3 regions of the Fictibacillus sp. Mic-4 genome follow, and region 3 is predicted to be linked to each of the others. Evidence: riboswitches for the same ligand, from Rfam matches in the RefSeq annotation. Region 3 holds a riboswitch; each other region holds the start of a gene.
The links. Region 3 has a riboswitch for S-adenosylmethionine ahead of WD019_RS08980 (O-acetylhomoserine aminocarboxypropyltransferase/cysteine synthase family protein). Riboswitches for the same ligand answer to the same signal wherever they lie in the genome.

Region 1: linked by a shared signal. The riboswitch ahead of WD019_RS15675 (ABC transporter ATP-binding protein) and the one ahead of WD019_RS08980 (O-acetylhomoserine aminocarboxypropyltransferase/cysteine synthase family protein) in region 3 are both predicted to bind S-adenosylmethionine.
Region 2: linked by a shared signal. The riboswitch ahead of WD019_RS00145 (2,3-diketo-5-methylthiopentyl-1-phosphate enolase) and the one ahead of WD019_RS08980 (O-acetylhomoserine aminocarboxypropyltransferase/cysteine synthase family protein) in region 3 are both predicted to bind S-adenosylmethionine.

Annotation. Positions count from the first base shown of each region.
Region 1 covers NZ_JBBHZM010000026.1:26,944-34,976, reverse strand. Annotated here, with positions in the region: gene WD019_RS15690 (amino acid permease) at 1-1,078, opposite strand, end outside; gene WD019_RS15685 (ABC transporter permease) at 1,179-2,045, opposite strand; gene WD019_RS15680 (aliphatic sulfonate ABC transporter substrate-binding protein) at 2,042-3,061, opposite strand; gene WD019_RS15675 (ABC transporter ATP-binding protein) at 3,079-3,846, opposite strand; SAM riboswitch class I at 3,956-4,060, opposite strand; gene WD019_RS15670 (GerAB/ArcD/ProY family transporter) at 4,324-5,430, opposite strand; gene WD019_RS15665 (AraC family transcriptional regulator) at 5,572-6,432, opposite strand; gene WD019_RS15660 (DinB family protein) at 6,669-7,193, opposite strand; gene WD019_RS15655 (2-isopropylmalate synthase) at 7,303-8,033, opposite strand, start outside.
Region 2 covers NZ_JBBHZM010000001.1:30,163-38,195, forward strand. Annotated here, with positions in the region: gene WD019_RS00125 (ornithine--oxo-acid transaminase) at 1-760, opposite strand, end outside; gene WD019_RS00130 (YisL family protein) at 905-1,261, shown strand; gene WD019_RS00135 (EAL domain-containing protein) at 1,357-3,042, shown strand; gene WD019_RS00140 (pyridoxal phosphate-dependent aminotransferase) at 3,158-4,330, shown strand; SAM riboswitch class I at 4,404-4,552, shown strand; gene WD019_RS00145 (2,3-diketo-5-methylthiopentyl-1-phosphate enolase) at 4,668-5,909, shown strand; gene WD019_RS00150 (2-hydroxy-3-keto-5-methylthiopentenyl-1-phosphate phosphatase) at 5,906-6,577, shown strand; gene WD019_RS00155 (methylthioribulose 1-phosphate dehydratase) at 6,564-7,220, shown strand; gene WD019_RS00160 (1,2-dihydroxy-3-keto-5-methylthiopentene dioxygenase) at 7,233-7,766, shown strand; gene WD019_RS00165 (AI-2E family transporter) at 7,797-8,033, opposite strand, start outside.
Region 3 covers NZ_JBBHZM010000010.1:35,262-43,294, reverse strand. Annotated here, with positions in the region: gene WD019_RS09015 (cobalt-precorrin 5A hydrolase) at 1-883, shown strand, start outside; gene WD019_RS09010 (cobyrinate a,c-diamide synthase) at 901-2,298, shown strand; gene cobT (nicotinate-nucleotide--dimethylbenzimidazole phosphoribosyltransferase) at 2,288-3,322, shown strand; gene WD019_RS09000 (NAD(P)-binding protein) at 3,340-3,978, shown strand; gene cobA (uroporphyrinogen-III C-methyltransferase) at 3,975-4,757, shown strand; gene WD019_RS08990 (nitroreductase family protein) at 4,759-5,322, shown strand; gene WD019_RS08985 (metallophosphoesterase family protein) at 5,458-6,150, shown strand; SAM riboswitch class I at 6,211-6,319, shown strand; gene WD019_RS08980 (O-acetylhomoserine aminocarboxypropyltransferase/cysteine synthase family protein) at 6,412-7,707, shown strand; gene sspL (small, acid-soluble spore protein L) at 7,734-7,871, opposite strand.

The sequences.
Region 1 (8,033 bases), on a different contig from region 3:
TGGCCACCCCGATGAATATCATTGCCGCTGTCGCCCAAACAGCGACATGCGGAATTTTATTTCGATTTAATTTGGCGAATCGCTGTGAATATATCCCCTTTTTTGACATGCTGAAAAGCATTCGGCTTCCTCCATATAAGCCTGTGTTGCAGGAAGACAGCGCGGACAAGATGATGATCAAATTGACAATTCCCGCTGCCAGCGGAATCCCGATTTTTGAAAACATTAGCACATAAGGGCTTCCATCATGAACAATCCATTTATTCCACGGAAAAGCGCAAAGCATGACGAGCATTGAGCCGATGTAAAAAAAGAGAATGCGGAACGTCACTGATTTAAAGGCTTTCTGCATCGCCGCATTTGGGTCATGTGATTCACCCGCCTCAACAGCAAGGGTTTCGATTCCGCTGAATGCCTGTACAACAAGAGATATTGCTGCGAAAATACCCGGCCACCCATTCGGCATGAACCCATCATTTATCCAGAGGTTGTTTATGCCGACAGCTTCCCCGTTGTTAAAAATGCCTGTTAAAATGATCAATGACCCAAACGCCATAAATACAAGTACAGCCAAAACCTTCAGTACCGCAAACCAGTACTCAATCTCCCCAAAAACCCTGACGGCAAGCAAATTCGACACTGTAAAAAAAATTAATGCAACGAGTCCAGGAATCCATGCAGGAAATGAAGGGTACCAGTATTGGACTAATTTGCCGATAGCCGCTAGCTCCGACATCACGGTGGCCACCCAATAAAACCACCACATTCCCGCCGTCAAAAACCCTATCCGCCTTCCAAGAAGGGCGCTGGCGTAATGGCTGAACGATCCGGAAACCGGATATTCCACGGTCATTTCCCCTAACGATCTCATGACGATGGCGACAAGAACCCCACAAATCACGAAATCGATCAATACGGCCGGCCCTGCTAACTTTACCGATACAGAGGCGCCATAGAACAGCCCGACCCCGATGACTCCCCCAATCGCCATCATTTGGATTTGCCGGTTTGTCAAGCTCCTGTCAAGCCCCTCCGAGCCCGTTTCTTGTAATTGATCTTTATTTTGGTTTCTAGGCAAATGAACCACCTCCTAATTTTGAATCATCTCGTCCTAAACTATATTAAACACATGAATTTACTCGGTTTTAGGTTGCAATGAATTCATGACCTGATGCCTTTTATGTGTGGAAAGAATTCTGCCCTTTGAAGCTATCACGCCATTTCAACAGCCTATTTTCAATGGCCCGTACCAATGAATCCGTAATTTTGCCAACGAGAGCGAAAATAATAATGCCGACAAAAACGACATCCGTATGGGAAAACTGCCTCGCGTCCATAATCATATACCCGACCCCTTCGCTCGAACCCATCAGCTCAGCGACGACTAGCCCGAGCCATGCGATGCCAAGCGATAGACGGATGCCTAGAAGGATGTTGGGCAAAGCAGCCGGCAAAACAAGCTTTGTTAATTGCTTATAACGGCTGAATGAAAGAATGCGCGCCACGTCAAAGAGCTTCGCATCGACCCCTCTTATTCCAAGAAAGGTGTTAATGTAAACCGGGAAAAATGCGCCCTTGGCGATCAACAATATTTTCGATACTTCCCCAAATCCGAACCAGAGAATAAACAAAGGCGCTACCGCTAAATGAGGGACGGTACGCAGCATTTGGAAAGAAGGGTCGACATAGTGTTCCGCCTTGTTTGAAAAACCGACCAACATCCCTAATACCAATCCTAAACCAGCCCCTATCACAAAGCCGGCAGCCGCACGCCAAACGCTTATTTTCAAATGGGAGGCAAGGTCTCCGGAAACAGCCAGATCCCTGAATGCTGCCAAAATATCGAGCGGTGTCGGCAAAACGGTTTTTGAAATCCACTCGTAAGACCCTGCCAATTGCCAAATGGAAAGGATGAAAATGGGAACGGCCAATCCCCTTATAAAAACCTTTGCCCGGTCCCTCACATTTACTTTAGGCAACCGTTTGACTAAAATGTTTTTTGAAAAAATGCCGGTTGTTCCAGCAGCTCCTCTTGGCTGGCTCAATTTTTATCTCCCCCTTCTTTTTTCACTTCTTTTAATGCCTTTTTAATATAAGAATTATCGACCACTTCGTTCGTATTAATTTTTTTCTTTATGGCATCAAGCGAATATTGAAAGTCAGCTGTTTTTTGCTGCGCCTTCACGATGCCATCACTGATAGGAATATTCAATGCCTTGTTGTTTTTGATGACCTGCTTGATGATCTTTTGATCTACTTTTTTCACTTTCGCATAGAGGGATACCGCTTCGCTCTGGTGTTTCTCCTCCCAAAGGCGGGCTTTCTCGTAAACTTTCAAGAACCGAATGACTTGTTCCGGATGCTGTTCAGCAAATTTCGTGCGAACAACGGTAAACCCGGGAGAGTACACGTTCAGCAATTGTCCATCAGTTAAAATCCGCGCGCCTTTTCCAATAGTTTCTAACGATATGAACGGTTCCCAAATCGACCATGCATCCACAGCCCCTGTTTCAAAAGCTGGCTGCGCCTCATCAGGCTGTAGCTGGATGATTTTTACATCATCCGGTTTGAGCCCGGCCTTACTAAGAGCGCGATAAAGCAAATTAAACCCGCTGCTTCCCTTTGCCACAGCGATCTTTCTTCCTTTTAAGTCCTTTAAATCTTTTATTCCACTCTCTTTCTGAACTAAAATGGCGTTTCCTTTCAGTCCGTTGCTTGTATTTGCGATTTCCTTAAACGGAATGCCAGCCGACTGCGCGGCAATGACAGGTGAATTCCCGACCTGGCCAAAGTCTAATCGGTCTGAAGCAATTGCCTCAAAATGGGGAGGCCCACTTTGAAATTCCGTCCATTTCACTTCAATACCTTCTTTTTTAAATTCCTTTTCAAACCAGCCTTTCTCTTTTGCAAGCAGCAACGGGCCAATGCTTTGCTGAATGCCGATATTGATTGTTTTTAAACCTTTTCCGTCCTGTTCCGCTCCTCCCGCTTTTAAATCGCAGCCCGCTAAAACTAACAAAAACCCTAGAACAGCCAGTATGTATATCTTTTTTCTTCCCATCTCTTCTTCCCCCTTTATTAAATCCCGGATCCATCAAGCAAATGCACTTCTTCTGTCTTCTCAAATTCTGCCAATACTTGTTGCCTGGCCGCTTGAAACGCTTCATTCGTACGATTGCGAGGATATGGCAGCTGAATTGGGATCAACTTGCCTACAGTGCCTGGCCTTGGGCTCATAATTGCGACGCGATTGGCAAGATAGACCGATTCATCAATGTCATGCGTCACTAAAATCATCGTCGTTTGCCTTTCTTTCCAAATATCCAGTAAAACGTCTTGAAGGTGTTTGCGCGTGAAAGCGTCCAGCGCCCCAAATGGTTCATCAAGAAGCAGAACTTCCGGATCCCGGAGAAGCGCTCTTGCTATCGCCACCCTCTGTGACATACCGCCTGACAGCTCACGTGGATAAGACTTTTCAAATCCACTCAAGCGAACGATTTCTATAAGTTCGTGGACTCGCCTTCGCACTTCGGAATTCCTGAGGGAAAGATTCGCTGCGATGTTTTCCTCCACCGTTAACCACGGAAATAAGCGATGCTCTTGAAAGACAAATCCTTGTTTGGTCCCTGGTCCCTTCACTTCTCTGTTGCCGATTTTGACAAATCCTTCATAGTCACTATCAATGCCTGCGACGATTTTCAATAATGTGCTTTTTCCGCAGCCGCTTGGACCAATAATAGTAACAAACTCCCCTTGATCAATCGTGACATCGACATGTTCAAGAACCTTTACTTCACGTTGGCCTTTCAAAAAAATCTTCTCTTTTACAGAAATAGAAACGGTCATTTTCTCTCCCCTCTCTTCTTTGGACTTTGAATGGAACTATTACTCACCTCCTTAAATAGCAAAAAGCCCCTTCGCTTGATAAAAAGGAAAGGGCTGTCGCAAAGTCTTCTCCTTATCTATCAAGCTCTCGCTTGCAGGAATTGGCACAGTTCTTCAAATGCAGTCTGTTGCCGAGAGTTCATTGGGCCAGTCCCTCCCTCTCTCTTGATAAGTTTCGGTTATTCTAAAAAAACAAAAAGCCCTTAATCTTAGTTGAGATTAAGAGCCTTCGGTTGATCCGATCAGCTATTGGAAAACCGGCAATGGATTTAAAATTTATTTTATAATAATTCATATAATACCGATGTGTCAACTATGTTTTTTGTTAAAAAAATCAATCTGCTTTTTTAATGGGTCATAAGCAGGATTGTTTAGAAACAATCATCTAGAACGTAGAATAAAAGACAACTGTTTTTTTTATCAAAGCAGTTGTCTTTTTTAAGAAGACCATTTATCTTGCTTTTTGAAAATTTTCCGAAGCCAATAAACGAATAACAACAAAAGCGGCAACAGCACACTGTATACCCCGTCTAAAAAAGGCCAATAGGCGCTGATGACATGAATGATATAGGCGATATGGGGCGATACCAGCAATGAAAATACGATAACGATTAGACCCAATGGGAGTGCAAAAGGAAGGTTTTTCTCGTTTTTTATCTCCATTATTTGGACTAGTCCAAGGTTCATGATGTAAAAATAGAATGCGACTTTGATATAAGTCGTCAGAAGCCACATGACGGCTAATATAATTTCGATTCGCTGAATGAAATTGCCAATATTTATTTTTTTACTAAGGGCATACCCTGGGTAAATACTATTTGCGACATCATAAGGTCCTAGAACAAGAATGGAAACAGTGATAAATAGAATTAAAACGATTCCACCTAACATCGCTCCTATGATAAATCTCTTTTTAATTTTTTCAGCCTGAATAATATTAGGAAAAATCATTAAAAACACAACATCTTCTATAAAAGGAAAAGCAGTCGTTGCAAATGATCCCCGCAGTATCGGTTTCATTCCCCCTTCAAAGATCGGCTGTAAGTTCTGCAACTCGATTTGTGGTGTAAGACATACAATTAAAACGAAAAAAAGGGTAAGAAAGATTGGGAAAAATAGTTCAGCAGAACGTGCAATAACTTCTAATCCCAGTATTGCTGCCATAACAACGATACCAATAAAAAGAAAACTGATCGCCATCATTGGCGTATTCGGCAGAATTTCGGTAGTGAAAAAATCATCTATTTCTCGTGTATGTGTAGAAATGGATACGAATAGATAACATAAAAATAAAAATCCTACCATTTTCCCCGGCCACTTGCCAAGTATTTTCTCCGAATATTGAATGAGCGTTAACTGAGGGTAAAGCTTACCCACGGTACATATTAAATAAATAACGACGAGTCCGATGATCAATCCTACGATGGCGGCAATCCAGGCGTCCTGTTTGGCCTCAAAGGCGGGAATAGCCGGCAACACTAAGAGCGAATCCCCAATTGTAACGAGAATCACAAGTATGGTAAACTGCCGGGCCCCTATTTTCATTTGATTGTTTCCTCCCCTCATTACCGGAATGAAATTAAACAACTGTTCTATTAGTAGTATTTCCAAATGCTTTATTTACAAAAAGAAAAACACGAATGAAGTCCGGCATTAAACCGCTTCATTCGTGTTTTTAATTACCCTTTATTTGACCGGGATCCAGATTTCCGAATAATAATTGGGGTCGTTAGGATTGCCGTCCGAATATACTTCTAATTCAGGAGTCCCCGCAGGCTTAAAGCCGCTTGATGGGAACCATTCTGAAAAAATTTGTTTCCACACTTTTTGCATAGCGTCTGGCATGGCTCCATGCACCTCAAATACCGCCCATTTGGATGCTGGAATTTCCAAGCTTTCTAACCCTTCTGGCACATTACCATCGTATGCTGCAGCTATCCAATAATCGATTTCGTTCGATTGCCTCCCGCTTTGATCCACACAAACGCCAAGCACCCCTTTAATGGGTCCGTTGTTTAATTGAGCAAGCCATTCATTCGTTCCATTTTGATGAACGTCCTCCCAAAATTTCGGTATTCCTTTAAGATTCTCTCCATTTGCACATGAATACTCTCGTTTAACACCTACCACTTGAAACGCTTCTTTTTCCACAATCCTGTACTTCATCGGTTCTGCTCCTTTCAGACTCACCTGAATGACCAGGCGGTTATAAGATTGCAGCTTTCCCATTCCTTTTCGAGCTTCACGCGGAGTTACGCCATGCTGTTTTCGAAAAGCCTTTGAAAAAGCCTCAGGAGTGTCATAGCCATATTTATAGGCAAGGTCAATAATTTTGCTATCTGTTCTGGACAATTCCTGAGCGGCCAGCGTCAGTCGGCGACGGCGCAAGTACTCGCCTACGGATATATCGGTCAAAATCAAAAATGTCCGCTGAAAATGAAAGGACGATGCATTCGCTTGCTTCGCTATGTCCTCAATCGTTAGATCCTCCAGCAAATGCTCTTCCATATAGTTAATCGCCTTTTGCAATGATTCAACCCATGCCATTTCGCTCACTCCTTACCTCTATTGTAAAAAAAGGCATTAATTCCATCCTGTCATTTTATGCTCTGTTCGGACAGTTTTCGTTAAAAAAGCACCGTTGGTTTATTTTCCACGTGATTCTTGAACTTATCCAAAAAAAGCAAGGACGGCTGGAACTATACCATTCCTTGTTTTATAGATATGTAGCATTATAGCATTTTCGTTTTAAACAAACGTTTGATTAACTTTTACATGGTTCTCTAAACATTATTAAAGTTGTTGCTTTTCGAATAGAGATAAAGCCCATAATCTTGCATGGCAGAGACATGCCCCATTTGCCGCAGCATAGTAGCGATATTCCCGCGATGATAGGAGCCATGTGTGACAACATGAATTAATATTTCAGAAATGGAAGTTTTAAGAGACCCGGCATAGGGGTTGTCAACACTAATCACTTTGTTAAGATCACCCTGTCCCTCCAAAAATGTTTTGTACCGTTCGGATAAATCGGAACACATTTTTTTCATTTCCCCAATGCTTTTTGTTTCCGTTTGCTCCCGCAATTGATGCTCGGACGCCAATGCTTCGGTCATGCTTTTGCCCGAGAGGATGTCAAGCCACGTGCAATCTGCGGCATAAATATGGGCCAGCACCTTTGCTACCGAAGAAAAACCGCTTTGAGTATCTTTATGGTAGAGGTCTTGAGGGAGTTCTTTCATATGATCAATGATTACACCATTTGCCCAAACATGGTAATCGTACATGTCTAAAACGGGATGAGCCATTTTATTTTCCTCCCTGGTAGTTGATAATCCCAGTTTAACGCAAGTTCACTGACAGCGGATGTCAGTGAATAAAAAGTGGAGTATCGGTTCATCCGACAAAAGCATTCACTTATTCAACCGGAAGCAACTGGTCCACGACAATGCTATTTACGGCATTGATATAGGCAATGGCACTTGCTTTCATAATATCGGTATCGGTTGCCTTTGCCACATATCTTTCCCCCCGGTATTCGACCTGGATTTTCACTTTCCCCAATGCCTCTTTTCCCCTTGAAACACTGCTAATATTGTACTCGATCAATCTAATATCTAACTCGCTGATCTCAGTAATTGCTGAATATAGAGCATCAATCGGTCCGGAACCGACGCTGCTTCTTTCTATGATTTGATCGCCCTTTTTCACTTTCACGCTTGCAGATGGGAAATGGGCATTGCTGATCGCCTGCAAGTCTACTAGTTCAAAGAAGGAATCACTATAGTGCTTTATATCCTGAACATCATGTTTTGCATAATAGTTTTCTACAATAACATAAAGATCATGATTGTACACTTCCTTTTTCACATCCGCCAACTCAAGAAACGCTTCAAAGATCTCTTCAAATTGTGAATCGGTGAACTGATTGAAGCCTAATTTTTGTAGCGCATTTTTTACCGCATGGCGGCCAGAACGAGCTGTTAAAACAAGCTCCATATCTTCAAGCCCGACGTCTATTGGACTAATGATTTCATACGCATCTCTTGACTTCAGCAAACCATCCTGGTGGATGCCTGAGGAATGGGCAAAGGCGTTCTCCCCCGTAATCGCTTTATTAACTTGCACTTCAAGCCCCATCAAACGGC
Region 2 (8,033 bases), on a different contig from region 3:
CAAGTATATAGACATCCGGGACGACTTCTTCCCAATCACAGGCAAACATTTTACCTGATCGGGCAAGCCCTGATTGAATTTCGTCCGCGACAAACAATACGTTGTTTTCTTTGCAATAGTCATAAGCTGCCTTTAAAAAGCCTGTTGGCGGGATAACGATTCCTGCCTCGCCTTGAATGGGTTCAATAATAATAGCTGCCGTATTTGCTGTCATTGCGTTTTTTAAGGCATCCAGATCGCCATACGGCACTTGCTTAATTCCAGGGAGCATCGGGCCAAATCCGCGCTGGTACTCAGGGTCAGACGACATCGACACAGCCGTCATCGTCCGGCCGTGAAAGTTTCCTTCAAAAACGATAACTTCCGCCTGGTTTGCGGGGATTCCCTTCACCTCATAACCCCACCGCCTGACCGCTTTAAAGGCCGTCTCAACCGCTTCGGCTCCAGTATTCATTGGAAGAACCATGTCTTTTTTCGTTAATTGGCACACTTTTTCGTAAAAATCTCCGAGCTGGTCATTATGAAAGGCGCGGCTCGTCAACGTAATCCGATCAGCCTGCTCTTTTAATGCAGCAATGATTTTCGGGTGGCGGTGCCCCTGGTTGACAGCCGAATAGGCGCTTAACATATCCATATATCTGTTCCCTTCAGGATCCGTCACCCAGACCCCTTCACCTGTAGAAATAACGATTGGCAATGGATGATAGTTTTTTGCGCCGAATTCTTCCGTTTTCGAAATAATGGCTTCCGTTTTTTTCATGCTTCACACTCCCATTTAAGATTTTTCAACCTTTATTAGTATGCCAAGGTAAAGAAATTTTTTACAAAAAATGAGCTTTCGAAAATGCTGCGATTTCGTGATATAGTAGAATTGAGATTTTTATACATACGCAGGAGGAAAAAAATGCTTCAATTGCATGTTGCTACATGGGCGCTGTCCCTCATTCTTTTTGTCATCACCTATTTTTTATATAAAAGAGGGATTCCGAAAGCTTCGAACATCGCCCATATGATTTTAAGAGTAATCTACATATTGGTCATCGCCTCAGGCGTGATTCTTATTGTGAAGTGGGTGACAACACCTGGAGTTGTCAATACAGGTCCAATTTATGTGAAAGCGATTCTTGGCCTGATTGTCGTTTCGTTAATGGAAATGATCATCATTCGAACTCAAAAAAGGGATTCGAAGATTCGATACTGGGTGTTATTTTTTCTCTCAATCCTTCTCGTCTTTTATTATGGTTATTTCATCATTTATTAAATTGAAGCCGTCTTTTTAAAAGACGGCTATTTTTATTAACAAATTCTGCATTGGTGACGATATAAAGGTAAAAATGTTTTTTACAATTGAGGTGTATGATGGAAACGAAAAATAGAGAGCAAATGTATAAATTACTATTTGAACAACATCCAGACTTAATTTTTTCGCTCGATTTTTCAGGACAAATTACAAGTGTCAATCAAGCCCTTTCAAAGGCCCTTGGATATGGGATCGATGAAGTTATTCATACAAATATCATAAATTATATTGCTTGCGAATATAAAAATGATGTCGAGTTGCTGATCAAAGAAACGTTTGATGGCAAAAGCGGGCAGAGTCCTGCTAAGATGATTCACAAAAGCGGGGAAACATTTGATTTTTGTTTAATAACGATCCCGATCATCATTGATGAAAATGTAATAGGCATATATTTTATTAGCAAAAACATAACGAGGCAAAGGGAATATGAGAAAAAAATCACCCAATTGGCTTGCTATGATCCATTGACGGGCCTGCCCAATCGCATATCGTTTGAAAAAAGGCTTTCAAAAGCGATTGAAAAAGCAATGGGAAGCAAAGAAAAGCTCGCTGTTATTTTTATCGATATCGATCAATTTAAATGGATTAATGAAAGTCTCGGACATCAAATCGGGGATCAAATTTTACAATTTTTATCAAACCGGCTTCTAGAAGGAATTGGCGGAAGGGGGACTCTTTGCCGTTTTACCGGTGACGAGTTCACTCTTATCGTTGAAAATGTTTCGGACATTCAAGAGATTAGCGAACTTGTCACAAATTTTACAAAGTCGTTGAAAACGCCTTATTTATTTAACGGGCAAGAGTTTTTAATGACAGCATCGATCGGAATCAGCATGTACCCTGAAGATGGGGCGGCGGTAGAAACGTTAATTAAAAATGCCGATATCGCCCTTCACCGGGCAAAACAACGTGGAAGAGACGGATTAGAATTTTATGAAGGTGAAATGAATGATTTCATCGTTAAACGAATTGAAATGGAGCGTGATTTGCGAAAAGCGATTCCAAAAAATGAATTGGAATTGTTCTACCAGCCGCAAGTGTTTCTTGATGACGGATCACTGATTGCGTTTGAAGCGCTCGTCCGCTGGAACCATCCGAAGCTCGGACTAGTATCTCCTGCACAATTTATCCCGCTTGCGGAAGAAACGGGTTTAATTGAACCGATCGGAAAATGGGTATTATATACAGCTTGTAACCAATTAAAAAAATGGAATAAATTAGGCGTGACAAACATTTCTATTTCAGTCAATGTATCAGGCCGGCAATTTCAAAACAGGGAATTCGTCTATCAAGTAAGGGACGCCATATTGCGAACAGGGATTGAACCGCAATACTTGCATCTTGAATTAACGGAAAGCATTATGATCGAAAACGTTCAATACAGCCTGGCGATTATGAAGGAATTAAAGCTGTTGGGAGTAAAGCTTTCTGTTGATGACTTTGGAACGGGATATAGTTCCCTTAGCTATTTGAAGGATTTCCCGATCGATATATTAAAAATTGATCGCTCGTTTATTCGGAATCTATCATCTGCAAGCTTCGATTCATCCGATGCATCAATCGTCCAGGCGATCATTACGATGTGCAAAGGCCTATCCGTCATTCCGCTTGCAGAAGGAATCGAAAAAGAAGATCAAATGAACCTTCTGCGGCAATACGGCTGTGAGCTTGCACAAGGGTACTTGATCAGCAAGCCTGTGCCAAGTCGGGAAGCGGAACTGTTATTTCCCATAGCGAAATAGGAAAACCGAAGTCGGATGAAATCCACTTCGGTTTTTCTTCTTTGACAATTTCGATTTTTAGATATACCATTATTCATTAGAATTTATGGACTTTTATTGATAGGATGTGGCATGGTTGAAACAGTTTGAACAAGCGGACGTATTAAATCAGCTTCCTGATCAATTTTTTGCAAAACTTGTTCAGAAAGTTGCGAGAATAATCGAACAAGGGCATGATGTCATTAATCTCGGGCAAGGAAATCCGGACCAGCCGACGCCGGCGCATATTGTTGCCGCATTGCAAGAAGCGGCGGTAAATCCGGCCTATCATAAATACCCCCCTTTTACCGGCTATGATTTTTTAAAGGAAGCAGTGGCATCCTTTTATAAACGCGAATATGGAGTGGAAATTGATCCGAAAAGAGAAGTCGCCATCCTGTTTGGCGGAAAAGTTGGACTCGTCGAAATTTCTCAATGTTTTTTAAATCCAGGGGACATCGCACTCGTTCCTGATCCGGGCTATCCGGATTATTGGTCAGGGATTGCGATGGCAAGAGCGGAAATGGCCATGATGCCTCTAAAAGAAGAAAATCAATTTTTGCCTGATTACAACGAAATCGAAAAAGACGTATTAGACAAAGCAAAATTAATGTTTTTAAACTATCCGAACAACCCGACGGCGGCGGTTGCGACGAAAGAATTTTTCGAGGAAACGATTCATCTCGCTAAAGAAAATGATATTCTTGTCGTTCACGATTTTGCCTATGGGGCAATTGGTTTTGACGGAAAAAAACCGGTCAGCTTCCTCGAAATTCAGGGGGCAAAAGAGGTTGGCATCGAAATTTACACATTGAGTAAAACGTATAACATGGCGGGCTGGCGTGTCGGTTTTGCGGTCGGAAACGAAAGCGTCATTAAGAGCATCAATCTCATTCAAGACCATTTTTATGTCAGCTTGTTTGGCGCCGTACAGGAAGCGGCGGCAACTGCGTTGTTAGGACCGCAGGATTGCGTCACGGAGCTCGTCGCAACATATGAAAGCCGCAGAAACGCTTTTATCCACCGCTTGAATGAAGTCGGTTGGAAGGTTGAAGCACCAAAAGGGTCCTTCTTTTGCTGGCTGCCTGTTCCGGATGGGTATACTTCGGAAAGCTTTGCCGACTTGCTATTGGAAAAAGCCCATGTCGTCGTCGCACCGGGAATTGGGTTTGGGAAAAGTGGAGAAGGATATGTCCGCGTCGGTCTTTTATGCGGCGAAGATCGTTTAGTTGAAGCGGCCAATCGGATGGCAAAGCTTAACCTTTTTTAAAAAAATAATTGACAGATCATGATTTGCCTGTCATAATCACTAGTAAAATTAATATTCAAACAATTTGTAATTTCTCTTATCAAGAGCAGGTGGAGGGACTGGCCCGATGAAACCCGGCAACCGACTCACTTTCGTTGGTGTTCAAACGTCGATAATGGCTTTTTGAACGCCACCAGGTGAAAACGGTGCTAATTCTTGCAGCGTTAAGCTGAGAGATGAGAGGAAGCGGTGAGATTGTCTATTGAATGCCTCTTCCTTATGGGAAGAGGCATTTTTAATTTAGCCAGCCAAAGGATCACGAGCCTTTGAAGACTGATTGATACAGGGAGTGGAGTACATGAGTGTTGTAACAGCAACGTATCTTGTTCACGATAAAGGAACCCATTTAGAAAAAAAAGCAGAAAGCATCGCGCTTGGTTTAACGGTTGGGACGTGGACGGATTTGCCGGAATTGGAAAAGGAGCAGCTAAAGAACCATAAAGGCCGGGTTGTAGAGGTAACAGAACTTTCCGAAGATGAGAAAGTAAACGCCTATTTTGGAGAGAAGCGATCGAGAGGGCTCCTCAAAATTGCTTATCCGGCCGCAAATTTTTCTTCCGACTTGCCGGCCATTTTGACGACTGTCTTTGGCAAGTTATCGTTAGACGGAGAAGTAAAATTGGTTGACCTTGATTTTTCTGAAGAGCTTTTAAGCGCATTTCCAGGCCCATCTTATGGAATTGACGGGATACGAAAGGTGCTAGGGGTTCATGGCCGCCCGCTTTTAATGAGTATTTTTAAAGGAATGATCGGCCGTGACCTCACGTTTTTCAAAAAGCAACTAAAAGAGCAGGCGCTGGGCGGCGTCGACCTTGTGAAAGATGATGAAATTTTATTTGACAATCCGCTCACTTCCTTTGACGAACGAATTAAAGCGGCAGTTGAAGTCTTAAAAGAGACGGAAGAAATAACGGGGGAGAAGACATTGTATGCCGTGAACTTGACAGGCCGTACATATGAATTGAAAGATAAAGCAAAACGGGCCGTAGAGCTCGGGGCAAGCGCGCTTTTGTTTAACGTGTTTACATATGGCCTTGACGTATTGCAATCGCTCGCCGAAGATCCGGATATCACCATCCCAATTATGGCCCATCCCTCATTTTCCGGAGCGATGACCCCTTCAAAGGTGTATGGCATCGCAAACCCGCTCCTTCTTGGGAAAGCCCTGAGGGTGGTCGGTGCTGATTTTTCCCTTTTCCCTTCGCCATATGGCAGTGTGGCGCTGAAGAAAGAAGAGGCCCTTGGCATTGCGGAGGAATTAACAACGGACGAGATAAAGGTGAAGCGTTCGTTCCCGGTTCCATCAGCAGGCATTCACCCGGGCCTTACGCCGCAGCTCATTCAAGACTTTGGAATCGACAGTGTGATCAATGCAGGCGGTGGGATTCACGGACATCCCGGCGGCGCATCAGAAGGAGGAAAAGCCTTCAGGGATGCGATTGACGGAATCTTAAGGGATGAGAGCTTAGAAGAAACGGCCGCGAACAGCGAGTCCTTACGAGCCGCACTTAACCTGTGGGGAGGGGCAGTGAAGGCATGAAGAAGACCGGAGTCATTTTTTGCGATTTTGACGGCACAGTGACTGAAAATGATAACATCATTGCGATTATGAAACAATTTGCCCCGTTAGGATGGGAGAACATTAAAGAGCAAATTCTCGGGCAACAAATATCCATTCGTGAAGGTGTCGGAAAGCTTTTTTCCCTCCTGCCATCAAGCAAAAAAGATGAGATTACCGAATTTGTCCTTTCGCAGGCGAAAGTAAGAGACGGTTTTCATGCATTTGTAGACTATACAAAAGAACAGGGCATCCCGCTTTATATCGTCAGCGGAGGCATTGATTTTTTTGTTTATCCGCTGCTTCAAGGAGTTATACCTGAAGATCATATTTATTGTAATGGCAGCGATTTTACAGGAGAGTCAGTCCGGATCCTCTGGCCACACGCATGTGACGATGCATGCGGCAATGATTGCGGTTGCTGCAAACCGACAATTCTTCGAAGGTTTGATTCAAGCAAGTACCATAAAATCGTGATTGGCGACTCCATTACCGATTTACAGGCGGCGAAACAGGCAGATGAGGTGTTTGCCCGTGATTTCTTAATTGAAAAATGTGAGGAAAATAACATCTCCTATACGCCGTTTGAAACGTTCTATGAAATTATCGATCAATTAAGCAAAAGGAGGGTAACCTATGAGCATTTTTGAAGAACGCTGGCTGGAGCTGGCTGACATTAAAGACGAGCTGGCGGCCCGCGATTGGTTCCCGGGGACAAGCGGCAACTTATCGATAAAAGTCGGCGACCATCCATTGACGTTTCTAGTGACGGCAAGCGGGAAAGATAAGCGGAAACGGACGGATGATGACTTCTTGCTTGTAGACGGTGACGGAAAGCCAGTAGAAGCTACCGATTTAAAAGCTTCAGCTGAAACAGGTATTCATTGTGAAGTATACAAGTTAACCGATGCAGGATGCTGCCTTCATGTTCATACGATCGACAATAACGTCATTTCTGAACTTTACGCAAAAGTTGGAAAGATTACATTTAAAGGGCAAGAATTGATCAAAGCGTTTGGCATTTGGGAAGAAGATGGGGAAATTTCGATACCGATTGTTGAAAACTACGCCGATTTAAACGTGCTGGCCAAAGAAGTCGCAAACCGCATTACACCTGAAACAAAAGCGGTTCTTATTCGAAACCATGGGATAACGGTATGGGGGAAAAACGGCTTTGAAGCGAAAAAACATTTAGAAGCTTTCGAGTTTTTATTCTCGTATCATTTAAAAATAAAGCAATTGTTTCAAGCGGAAATTGCCCCATCTTATCAAAATAAATTGATTAACCTTTAGGAGGAATGAATAATGGCACAATTGCGGTTCCATGATAATAATGAAAGAGTGGAAAAAGCGGAAGAAGTCGTTCAATATTTAGAGGGCCATGGCGTTATCTATGAAAAATGGGATATTGAAAAACTGCCAAAACATCTTCAAGAAAACTACGCTTTAACAGAAGAAGATAAAGAGGAAATTCTTCAAGTATTCCGCCAAGAAATTGCTGACATTTCAGAAAGAAGAGGGTATTTAACAGCGGATGTGATCTCGCTTTCTCCAAATACACCTAATCTTGAGGACTTATTGAAAAACTTTATTCAAGAACACCACCACTCTGATGATGAAGTCCGATTTATCGTTAGCGGACACGGGATTTTTGCCATAGAAGGAACAGACGGGCGTTTCTTCGATGTTGAGCTTGAACCGGGAGATTTAATTTCCGTACCCGAAAACTACAGGCATTATTTCACGTTAATGGATGATCGTAAGGTCGTTGCCGTCCGAATTTTTAAAACAAAAGAAGGCTGGGTGCCGATTTACGAAAAAGAAGAAGTTAAACAATAAACGAGAGGGGATCCCCCTCTCGTTTATTGTTTAATGCATAATTTTTTGTTCAATGTTTTGCTCTTTTCGCAGCTTCCATAGGCGATACGTATGGAGAACAACGACTTTTAAGACGGCATAGACAGGGACGGCAAGAATTAACCCAAGCACCCCGCCAATGCTGCCTGCAACGAGCAAAATGGAAATGATCGTCAGTGGATGAATGTTCAACTGTTTGCCCATCACTTGCGGAGAAATGAGATTTCCTTCGATTTGTTGCGCGATCAC
Region 3 (8,033 bases):
CGTCATTATTTCATTAGGTGCCGTCGTCCGGATGATTGCGCCTTTATTAAAAGATAAAAAAACAGATCCCGCTGTCGTTGTCATCGATGATAAAGGAGAGCATGTGATCAGCGTACTCTCAGGACACTTAGGGGGAGCAAACGAACTGACGCGCGAAGTTGCTGCGGCGATTAATGCGAGGCCAATTATTACAACCGCATCAGATGTGCAAAAGACGATCCCTGTCGATTTATTCGGTTCCCGGTTCGGCTGGCAATGGGAGTCAGCTGAAAAATTAACGCCGGTTAGCGCATCCGTCGTCAATGAAGAAAGGGTCGCAGTCATCCAGGAATCGGGCGAAACGGATTGGTGGCATATAGACACGCCGCTACCCAAAAACATCCGTGTTTTTTCATCAATACAAGAGGCGCTCCCATATGACCCGGAGGCAGCCCTGGTCGTGACACACCGCTTGTTGACGGAGGAAGAAAAATCAATTTTACATAATGGCGTTCTTTATCGCCCGAAAGTAATCGGACTTGGGATCGGCTGCAACCGCGGTACGTCCGCCGCTGAAATTGAACAAGTTGTTGAAGAAACGCTTTTTGAATTGCAATTTTCCATTAAGAGCGTTAAAGCGATATGCACGATTGATTTAAAGAAAGATGAAGAAGGATTGCTCGAAATCGTCGGGAAACATGGCTGGGAGTTCGTTTATTATTCCCCGGACCAATTGAATGGGGCGAAAATTGAAGCGCCATCCGATACCGTTTATAAATATACGGGCGCTTATGGCGTGAGCGAACCTGCTGTTCGGTTATACACTGGCGCCGAACAGCTCGCTCTCGTGAAGAAAAAGTCGGGAAATGTGACGATTTCTGTAGGCATTATTTCATTTGAATGATAAAAGGCGGGAAAGTAATGACAGATAGAAGATTGGTCATCGCAGGAACGGGAAGCGGGGTCGGCAAGACGACGCTTACGATCGGACTGATGGCAGCATTCAGAAAAAAAGGATATGTCGTTCAGGGATTTAAATGCGGGCCGGATTATATCGATCCAACATACCATACGGCTGTGACGAAAAGAACGTCCCGCAATTTAGACAGCTGGATGCTTGAAAAAAATGTTGTGAAAGAAATATTAAATAGAGGTTCTAAGGATGCTGACATTTCCATCATTGAAGGGGTCATGGGCTTTTTCGATGGAAAAACCCCCGAGACAAACGAAGGTACGACGGCCGAGATTAGCGTCTTGACCGACAGCCCCGTCGTTCTTGTCGTCAATTGTGCGAGCATGGCAAGAAGCGCAGCGGCGATCGTTAAAGGTTTTCAAAGTTTTGCAGATGGTCCGAGAATCATCGGGGTGATCGCGAATAACGTCGGAAGCGTTGGGCATTATCGGATTGTAAAAACGGCGATTGAAAAGGAATGCCAGATCCCTGTTTTCGGTTACTTAAAGAGGGAATCCGGCATCGAAATTCCGGAGCGGCATTTAGGACTGGTCCCTTCGATAGAGCGCGGAGAGCTTGATCCGTTTTTTGAACGACTGGCAACATGCGTTTTGGAAACGGTCGATGTCGACGGGCTGTTTGAGGCAGCCAAAACGACGTCAATTGAATCAGAAGGCCCTTCTTTATTCCAGCCTCGTGGAAATAAAGATGTCCGCATTGCTGTTGCGAAAGATGCCGCTTTCAATTTTTATTATGAAGAAAACCTTGAGTTGTTGGAAAGTTTTGGAGCTGAATGTGTATATTTTTCTCCGTTAAACGGCGAGCCCGTTCCTCCGAATGTTCACGGATTGTACATCGGCGGCGGCTTTCCGGAAGAGTTCGCCCAGAGGCTGTCGAAAAATGAACGTGTGAAGGAATCGATCAGAGGGGCAGTAGAAAGCGGAATGCCGACGTTAGCCGAATGCGGCGGTTTTATGTACTTGAACCAATCGATTGAGACAACGGATGGATCCATCTTTCCAATGGTGGGCCTCATTCCCGGGACGATAAACATGCAAACTAAATTAGCAGCGCTCGGATACCGGGAGATCACGGGTACGGAAGGAAATTTTTTATTGGAGAACGGCCAAAAAGCGAAAGGGCACGAGTTTCATTATTCGACGTTCCATAGCGACGAAAAATTCAGTCCCGCCTATGAAACGAAAGGGATGCGCGGGATCAAGAAAGAAGGATATATGAACGGCAATCTGATCGCAGGTTATACCCATTTTCATTTTGCTTCTTGTCCGCAAATGGTAAAGCGGTGGATTCGCGCCTCCACAAAGTGGAAAAATGATCGGAAGGAGCAAGCCTTTGATGTCCATTGATTGTTTCATACAACCGGTAGATAAAGAAAAAGGGAAAGAGGTTCGTTCCTATATCGATACATTGACAAAGCCACCTGGAAGTCTCGGGCGGCTTGAGGAGCTGGCAATTCAGCTTGCTGAAATCACATCGCAATCGCATCCGGTAGTCACGCCTCCCGGGGTTATCGTATTTGCCGCTGACCATGGCATAGTAGAAGAAGGAGTATCCGCATTTCCTCAGGAAGTAACTGCACAAATGGTCGGAAATTTTGCGAATGGCGGGGCGGCGATTAACGTCTTCTCAAGGCAAATCGGCGCACGGTTAAAAATTGTTGACATTGGCGTGGCCAATGACGTGAACTTCAAAGCCGTTGTCGACCGGAAAATCAAATACGGCACTGCGAACTTTTGCACGGAAGATGCAATGGCTAGAGAGGAGGCCATTCGCGCGATTGATGTCGGGTTTACTGAAGCGGAAATGATGATTCGCGAAGGGATCAAATGCCTTATCCCCGGCGAAATGGGGATTGGCAATACAACAGCAAGTTCCGCGATATTAGCGTCTCTGACAGGCACAGATATCGCGCTTCTTGTTGGGAGTGGTACTGGAATTGAAGACGGGAAACTCGCACATAAACAGGACGTAATCAAGCGAGCATTACAAGCTAGAAAACCGGATTCGAAAGACCCGCTTGACATTCTCAGTAAAGTGGGCGGGCTTGAAATTTGTGGTATGGCCGGAGCGATGTTAGCTGCAGCCGAAAACAAAATTCCGATTTTAGTCGATGGATTTATTTGCACGGTTGCTGCTTTACTCGCAGTCGAAATGGCTACAGAAGCGAAAGACTATATGATTATCGGGCACGAGTCGGTGGAACCGGGCCACCAGATCGCAATCGAACGATTAGGGAAGAAGCCGCTATTGCATTTAGAAATGCGTCTCGGTGAAGGAACTGGCGCTGCTGTCGCCTTTCCAATTTTGCTTTCTGCTGTTAATATGTTAAAAATGGCTACATTTTCATCAGCCGGCATTTCTACCAATTAACAGGGGATGTTCAACATATGACATATTATCCAGCAATGTTGGATTTAAAAGGAAAAAAAGTTGTTATCGTCGGAGGCGGTGTGATCGCTGAAAGAAAAATAAAAGGATTGCTTCACTCTGGCGCGGAAATTACCGTCATCAGTCCATCAATTACAGAACAAGTAAAAGAGTGGGTTTCCAGCGGGAAATTAAGCTGGGAAAATAAACGGTTTGATCAAAAAGACTGCCGCGAAGCTTTTCTCATTATCGCAGCGACAAACAATGCGGGTGTCAATCTGAGAGTTTATGAATCGGCGCAAAATCATCAATTAATCAATCTTGTCGACCGCCCGGATTTAAGCAATTTTATCGTGCCTTCGACGTTAAGACGCGGAAAATTGAGCATTTCCGTATCGACATCCGGGGCAAGCCCGGGTTTGGCAAAGCAAATGATCGAGACCCTTTCCTGCATTTTTGATGAAAGTTATGAAGAGTATATGGAATTTTTAGACGAATGCCGAAAGTATGTTAAACGAGAGATTAAGGATCAACATGTAAGAAAGAAACTATTAAAAGAATTATTGCATCCACGTTTTTTAGAAATGACACGTCAAGGACTATACGAGGAGAGAGAAGAACAATTTACTAAGTTAATAGAGAAAGGGCGAGCGGGATGAATAAAGGGAAAGTATATTTAGTCGGTGCAGGTCCTGGCGATCCGAAGCTCATAACCGTCTATGGGTTAGAATGTATCCAGAAGGCAGACTGTATCGCTTACGATCGGCTTGTCAATAAAGAGCTGCTTAATCATGCGAAAAAGGATGCGGAACTCGTCTACTGCGGGAAACTTCCAGGTAAGCATGCCCTCATCCAGGAGCAAATAAATCATTTGCTTGTTGAGAAAGCACTTGAAGGAAAAATCGTTACCCGCTTAAAAGGAGGAGACCCGTGCGTTTTTGGACGGGTGGGGGAAGAGGCGGAAGTGCTTGCCGAACACGGTATCGAATTTGAAATTGTACCGGGGGTAACAGCGGGCATTGCTGCACCCGCATATGCCGGAATTCCGGTCACTCACCGGGAGCATGCCTCATCATTTGCGATAGTCACAGGCCATGGCCGAAAAGCAAAAGGACAGGACAGCTTGAATTGGAAGGCGCTTGCAACTGGAATCGATACGGTTGCATTTTACATGGGTGTCGGCAACTTAAGCTACATTACTGGTAGTCTTATGAAACATGGAAGAGATCCAAAAACGCAAGTGGCTATCATCGAATGGGGAACGACGGATAAACAGAGAACCGTAACAGGCATGTTAGATTCAATTTGCCAACTGGCAGAGAGGGAGAAAATTAATCATCCAGCCATTTTATTAGTGGGAGATGTCGTCCAATTAAGAGAAAAAATCAAATGGTTTGAGAAAAAAATAGAACCGGATAAAGTGGGATCGGAGGGATAAAATGTCGCTATTAGAAGCATTAAAAAATAGACGCGCGATTCGAAACTATGAAAATAAAGAAGTGGAAGAAGAAAAAATCAAGCAACTGCTTGAAGCGGCGACATGGGCGCCTAATGACCGACTGCGGGAGCCGTGGACCTTTTTCGTCATAAGAGGAGAAGCGAAAAAGAAGTATGAGGCGATTGCGGCCGGCTATTTAAATGAGCGTTTTCCGACGAAACCGCATTTAGTCGAAAGCTCGTTAGCTGTCGTCAAAAACACTCCAGTCATCATTGTTGTTACTTCAGACATCATTCCGGGAGATGAAGCAAGCTCTATCGATAATGAATATGCGACTTGTTGTGCGATCCATTCGATGTGGCTCGCTTCCTGCGATCTTGGACTCGGGTTTGTCTGGCGAACAAGAGGCGTCGGGCTCGTCCACGACGAGAGGCTCCACCGTTTTATCGGTTCGCCAGAAGACAAGAAAGTGGTAGGAACCGTTTTTCTAGGATATCCGAAAGAAGGAGAAGAAGTGAAAGCGACCCGCCGAACGCCTTTCGAAGAAAAGACAGTTTGGCTATAATTTATTTAGAGGGGGCCGCCTAAAAGATGGATTTTAGGTGACGCCCTTTTTCTCGTTTTAACCTGTTGGACTATTCAAATTATGGAGAAAAGTGTATAATGATAAAAAAGCTTTTTGACAGAAAGAGGATTTTTTGTGAAAAGAATACTGGCCATAAGCGATATTCATGGAGAACTGAAGAAGTTTGAACAATTGCTAGAGAAAGTTAATTATAATTCTTCCGTAGACCAATTGATTTTATTGGGAGATTATGTCGACAGAGGCGAAGATTCTAGTGGTGTCGTTGAAAAGGTCATTCAGTTAAAAGAAAACGGGGCTGTCGTTTTAAAAGGGAATCATGATGATATGCTCGTAAGAGCGATGAATGGAGACAAAAAGGTTTGGGATAATTGGACGATAAGAAACGGTGGACAGAGTACATTGAAAAGCTATCAATATTCGCTTAGCATTGAACAGGGGGAAATTATAGCAACAGTCAATGAGCATACGAAGTCCGAGCTGATGGAGGAGCATAAAACTTTTTTAGAAAATCTTGATTATTTTTATGAAACGGATGACTATATTTTTGTTCATGGCGGCGTTCACCCGACCACTCCGATCCAGGAAACGGACCCTTACGTTTTAATTTGGATCCGCGAAGAGTTTCATAATGGCTACAACGGTGACAAAACAGTCATTTTCGGGCATACGCCAACGAATTCGTTCCATGATTGTTCAGACGTGTATTTTGCTGATAACAAAATTATCGGAATTGACGGAGGAGCTGTTTTTGGCGGACGCCTGAACTGCCTCGAATTGCCGAGCAAAAAGGTTTATTTCGTTGAGTAATCATCGTATTTGACAAATTCAGAATAGTGTTGTATTTTAATAAATAATTTAACATCGTTGCTCTTATCAAGAGAGGTGGAGGGACTGGCCCGATGAAACCCGGCAACCGCCAGTATGTTCTGGAAAGGTGCCAATTCCTGCAAAGCGGATGAGCTTTGAAAGATAAGGGAGAGCGTGCCGTTTACGGATCGAACATCTCTCTTTCTTTCAAGAGCGGTGTTTTTTTATTGTATAAAAAATAAAAAAGGAGACGGTTGAAATATGGGGTATCGATTTGAAACCATTAGCATTCACGGAGGATTAAAAGTGGACGATACGGGTGCGCGTTCCATTCCTCTTCATCAGTCGAATGCGTATTTGTTTGAAAACACGGATCATGCAGCTGATTTGTTCGCATTAAAAGAAGAAGGCTATATTTATACGAGGATTGGAAACCCTACCGTTGCCGTACTCGAAGAACGTGTCGCCCAACTTGAAGGAGGAGTCGGGGCGCTCGCGGTTTCAAGCGGGATGGCGGCAATTACAACCGCGATTATGAACATCGCCAATTCGGGGGATGAAATTGTTTCTGCCTCGAAACTTTATGGCGGGACGTACAATTTATTTTCTACAACTTTGCCAAAATACGGAATAACGACAAAGTTTGTTGAACCTGGCGACCTTGAAGGGTTAAGGGAGGCGATTACGCCAAAAACAAAAGCCGTTTTCGCCGAAACGATCGGCAACCCGAGCTTAGAAGTGCTTGACATTCAAGCGTTTGCGGACATCGCCCATGCGCATGGAATCCCGCTTATTGTCGATAACACATTTGCAACTCCATATTTATGCAGGCCAATTGAACACGGGGCAGACATCGTCGTCCATTCCGCGACAAAATGGCTCGGAGGCAACGGCACGACACTCGGTGGGATTATAATTGACGCCGGAAAATTTAATTGGGATTCGCCGAATTTCCCGGGGTTCACCCAGCCTGATCCGAGCTATCACCATCTTGTATATGCAAAAGACATTGGCAAGGCGGCTTTCATCATTAAAGCAAGAGTGCAATTTTTGCGCGATATTGGTGTAGCGCTTAGTCCGTTCAACGCGTTCCAAATTAGTTTAGGAATTGAGACATTGCACGTCCGGATGAAAGAACATATCGCGAATACGCGAAAAATCGTTCGCTACCTTGAAAATCACCCCGGCATCGAGTGGGTACTCTATCCCGAGCAAGAGACGCATCCATCCAAATCCCTTGCCCAAAAATATCTACCAGATGGTGCAGGTAGCGTCGTTGTCTTTGGAATTAAAGGAGGGAGAGAGGCCGGGAAAAAAGTGATCGATTCTGTTCAATTATGGTCGCACGTAGCAAATGTAGGCGATGCAAAAAGCTTAATTATTCATCCGGCAAGCACTACCCATCAGCAGCTAAGTCCTGAGGAGATTAAGGAAGCTGGGGTAACGGAAGATTTAATTCGCCTTTCGGTTGGAATTGAGCATATCGACGATTTAATCGAAGATCTAGAACAGGCGATCGTCAAAGCAAATGGCATTTCATCGAAAACACATGTTTAAAAAAAGCGCCTTAAGAGGCGCTTTTTTTAGATCCTCGTATTTTTCTTCTTCGCTCGATTTTCAAGCTCGGTTTTCGGCTCCATGCCGAATTCAGCGTCAGGGCTTTTTCCCTGCGGGTTCACGCTAGAAGCTGCCTTGCCTTTTCCAGTGCTTTTCTTAGACACGATGACTCACCTCCCTTCTCATTGCGTGTTCAAAAAGGAGGACAAAAAGAGCCGTCGCCAGCAAATACCGTCCCGTCCTGTGACAACGCTGGCACTAGCACGTCCTGTGCGTCGGAAGATCGAGGCGGCGAAGCTTTGAGCAAGGCTACTACACGAACCGCT